2 regions of the Amycolatopsis sp. NBC_01286 genome follow, and region 2 is predicted to be linked to the other one. Evidence: riboswitches for the same ligand, from Rfam matches in the RefSeq annotation. Region 2 holds a riboswitch; the other holds the start of a gene.
What was found. A riboswitch is a leader RNA that binds a small molecule or an ion and turns the genes downstream of it on or off. The one in region 2 is predicted to bind thiamine pyrophosphate.
Positions count from the first base shown of each region.

Region 1 (2,194 bases), 590 kb from region 2:
CCCGCAAGACCTACGACGAGAACCCGCCGCGCGTCGAGTACGCGCTGACGGACTTGGGCCGGACCCTGTTCGAGCCCATGGACCGCTGCCGCGAGTGGGCGGAGAAGTACCTGCCGAGCCTGCGAGAAGCCCGGCAGGCCTACGACCGGGCGGACTAGCCGAGGAGGCCCATCATCGCGATCGTGATCAGCACGACGGCGGTCGCGAGGGCGTTGATCCAGGCGCGCTGGGTGGCGGTCAGGGCGGCGGTGGCGGGGGTGCTGTTCATGGCGTTTTCCCTACGAGCGGGCCGATGCTTCCGCGGGTTCAGCGCGTTGACCATGCCGAGTGTTAGCAGCTGTGACGAAGCTCACCCGATCATGCCGCTGACCAGCAGAAACGGCACTCAGCCGTCCGAGTGACGGTGGCTGCGGACGGTGAACCAGAGCACCCCGCCGGCCGCGGCCACCATCGTCGCGAATGCCACTGTGCCCACTACGATCGCCTGCGTCATATCTGCCTCTCGGTGCGAAGTCCTTTACCGAGAGACGCCGAACGCGGGCTTTCGTGCACTCAGAGTAGCCGGGATCACAGTCCGTCGAGGGTCTCGTTGATCTGCTTGGCCAGCGCGAAGTCCTTCTTCGTCAGCCCACCCGCCGAATGCGTGCTGAGGTGGAAGGTCAGCGTGCGCCAGCGGATGTCGATATCCGGGTGGTGGTCGGCGGCCTCGGCGAGCACCGCGACGCGGTCCACCACCTCGATCGCCTTCGGGAAGCTCGGCAGCTCCACCTCGCGCCGGATGACCTCGCCCGTGCGCACCCAGCCGTGGAGCAGGGCCCGGTCGGCCTCGTCGTCGCTCAAGATTTCCGTCATGGCTCCATCGTCCAACGTCCTGGACTAAGGTGCACGGTTGCCACGGGAGTCCGGTGAGCCGGGCTGAGAGGCGGGGTGACCCGCGACCGTTAGCACCTGATCCCGGATCATGCCGGCGAAGGGAGGGCTTTCCCTCCTCGTCCGGCGAAGTGCAGGAGGGTAGATGAAACGCAGTGCTGTTCGCGCCGCGACGGCCATCGCCGTCGTCAGCGTCGTCACAGCGGCGTGTTCGCTGTCGGACGGGTCCGGTGACGCGAAGCAGACGCCCACCGTCACCCTGGTGACGCACGACTCCTTCCTGGCGCCGCAGGAGGTGCTCGACGCCTTCCAGCAGCAGTCGGGCATCAAGATCTCCGTGCTCAAGCAGGGCGACGCCGGTTCGCTGACCAACAAGCTCGTGCTCACCAAGGCGAACCCGGTCGGCGACGTCGCGTACGGCGTCGACTCGACCTTCGCCTCGCGCGCGCTGGCCGAGGGCGTCTTCGAGCCGTACACCAGCCCGGAGGCCGACCGCGGGCCGCAGCGCTACGCCGTCGACCCGGAGCACCGGCTCTCGGCGGTCGACGTCGGCGACGTCTGCGTCAACGTCGACACGAACTACTTCACGGCCAAGGGGATCCCGGCGCCGGAGTCGTACGACGACCTGGCCGACCCGAAGTACAAGGACCTGCTGGTCGCCGAGGACCCGGCGACGGCGTCGCCCGGGCTCGCGTTCCTGCTCGGCACCGTCGCGAAGTACGGCGAGGCCGGCTGGAAGGACTACTGGACCAAGCTGAAGGCCAACGGCCTCAAGGTGGTCAGCGGCTGGGAAGAGGCCTACACGAAGGAGTTCTCGGGCTCCTCCGGCAAGGGGCCGCGGCCGATCGTCGTCTCGTACGCGTCGTCGCCGGCCGCCGAGGTGGGCGACGACGGGAAGCCGCGGACGAAGGCGCTGCTCGACACCTGCTACCGGCAGGTCGAGTACGCCGGGGTGCTGGCCGGCGGCAAGCAGGAGGAGAACGCGCGCAAGGTCGTCGACTTCCTGCTTTCGCAGCAGTTCCAGGCGACAGTGGCGGCCAACATGTACGTCTACCCGGCGCGCCAGGGCGTCGACCTGCCGGCGGGCTGGGCGCAGGTCGCGCCGCTGCCGCAGAAGCCGCAGGCGCTGACCGCGGACCAGGTGCAGGCCGGGCGTGAGAAGTGGATCGGCGAATGGCGCACGCTCGTGCAGTGACATCCGGGCCTCCGCCCCGGGCCGGGGGCTCCGCCACCCGGAGCCCCCGGAAAGCAGTGGTCGTAGCGCCACCGCAGACCGCACGCGGCATCGGCCTGGCGCTGCTCGGGCTGGCCCCGATCGGTTTCC
Region 1 is NZ_CP108428.1:3,788,931-3,791,124, forward strand. Features, by position in the region: gene OG570_RS18385 (winged helix-turn-helix transcriptional regulator) at 1-158, shown strand, start outside; gene OG570_RS18390 (4a-hydroxytetrahydrobiopterin dehydratase) at 568-852, opposite strand; TPP riboswitch at 885-994, shown strand; gene OG570_RS18395 (thiamine ABC transporter substrate-binding protein) at 1,016-2,065, shown strand; gene OG570_RS18400 (ABC transporter permease) at 2,176-2,194, shown strand, end outside.
Region 1: another riboswitch for thiamine pyrophosphate. It lies ahead of OG570_RS18395 (thiamine ABC transporter substrate-binding protein); the one in region 2 lies ahead of thiC (phosphomethylpyrimidine synthase ThiC).

Region 2 (2,194 bases):
CGATCGGCAGTCCGCTCGGCTTCTCCGGCTCGGTGACCGCCGGCGTCGTCAGCGCGCTCGGCCGGGCGCTCCCGGTGCGGCACGGGCGCGCCGGCCGGGTGATCGAGGACGTCATCCAGACCGACGCCGCGCTCAACCCGGGCAACTCCGGCGGCGCGCTCGCCGACTCCGCCTGCCGCGTCGTCGGGATCAACACCGCCGTCGCGGGCGTCGGGCTCGGGCTCGCCGTGCCGATCAACTCGACGACGCGCCGGATCATCGACACGCTCGTCGTCGAAGGCCGGGTGCGGCGGGCGTACCTCGGCGTCGTCGGCGTGCCCGCGCCGCTGCCCGACGACGTCGCCGAGCGCACCGGGCAGGAGGCCGGGCTGCGCGTGCGCGAAGTCGTCTCCGGCGGGCCCGCCGAGCGCGCCGGGCTGCGAACGGGCGATCTCGTACTGACCGTCGGGCGCGCCCGGGTGTCGGACGCGCAGGGCATCCAGCGGCAGCTGTTCGCCGAAGTGATCGGCACCGCACTGCCGATCACCGTGCTGCGCAACGGAGCCATGGTCGACGTCTACGCCACACCGGCCGAACTGGTCGGGTGAGGTGAGCGGACTTGAGTCTGGCGCCCCGGCGTGGCATGGTCGGTGGCACAACACCACAACGCGGGAGCTCGCGCCATGGCGGGCTGAGAGGGTGACTGGGGATTTGTCCCGGGTGTCACCGACCGCATGAACCTGACCGGGTAATGCCGGCGTAGGGAGTGAAAGTCGTTGACAACGCTGGAGAACAAGGACGTCTCCGTCACGACCGGGCCCATCACGGGCTCGCACAAGATCTACCACCAGACCGAGTCCGGACTGCGTGTTCCCGCGCGCCGGATCGACCTCTCGAACGGCGAACACTTCGACGTCTACGACACTTCCGGGCCGTACACCGACCCTGAAGCGAACATCGACGTCCACAGTGGACTGCACCGGCTGCGGGCCGGCTGGGCCGACGGCCGGGAGCACAACACGCAGCTCGGGTGGGCCAAACAAGGCGTCGTCACCAGGGAAATGGAGTACATCGCCGCCCGCGAACGGGTTTCACCGGAGTTCGTCCGCGACGAGGTCGCGAGCGGCCGCGCGGTGATCCCGGTCAACCGGCGCCACCCCGAGTCCGAGCCGATGATCATCGGGAAGAACTTCCTGGTGAAGATCAACGCGAACATGGGGAACTCGGCCGTCTGGTCGTCGGTCGAGGAGGAGGTCGACAAGATGGTGTGGGCCACCCGCTGGGGTGCCGACACCATCATGGACCTCTCCACCGGCAAGCGGATCCACGAGACGCGCGAGTGGATCATCCGCAACTCGCCGGTGCCGGTCGGTACCGTGCCGATCTACCAGGCGCTGGAAAAGGTCGACGGGGAACCGGAAAAGCTGTCGTGGGAGGTCTACCGCGACACCATCGTCGAGCAGTGCGAGCAGGGCGTCGACTACGTCACGGTGCACGCCGGCGTGCTGCTGCGCTACATCCCGCTGACCGCGCGGCGCGTCACCGGCATCGTCAGCCGCGGCGGCTCGATCATGGCGGCGTGGTGCCTCGCGCACCACCAGGAGTCCTTCCTGTACACGCACTTCGAGGAACTCTGCGAGCTGCTGCGCCAGTACGACGTCACGTTCTCCCTCGGCGACGGCCTGCGCCCGGGCTCGATCGCCGACGCCAACGACCGCGCGCAGTTCGCCGAACTGGAGACCCTCGGCGAGCTGACGCACCTCGCGCGCTCGCACGACGTCCAGGTGATGATCGAGGGCCCCGGCCACGTGCCGATGCACAAGATCAAGGAGAACGTCGAGCTGGAGGAACGGCTCTGCGGCGAGGCGCCGTTCTACACCCTCGGTCCGCTCACGACGGACATCGCGCCGGGGTACGACCACATCACGTCGGCCATCGGCGCGGCGCAGATCGGCTGGTACGGCACGGCGATGTTGTGTTACGTCACGCCGAAGGAGCACCTCGGCCTGCCGAACCGCGACGACGTCAAGACCGGCGTGATCACGTACAAGATCGCCGCGCACGCCGCCGACCTGGCGAAGGGGCACCAGTACGCGCAGGAGTGGGACGACGAGCTGTCCAAGGCGCGCTTCGAGTTCCGCTGGAACGACCAGTTCAACCTGTCGCTCGACCCGGACACGGCGCGCGCGTTCCACGACGAGACCCTGCCCGCCGA
Region 2 is NZ_CP108428.1:3,203,609-3,205,802, reverse strand. Features, by position in the region: gene OG570_RS15600 (S1C family serine protease) at 1-587, shown strand, start outside; TPP riboswitch at 638-762, shown strand; gene thiC (phosphomethylpyrimidine synthase ThiC) at 756-2,194, shown strand, end outside.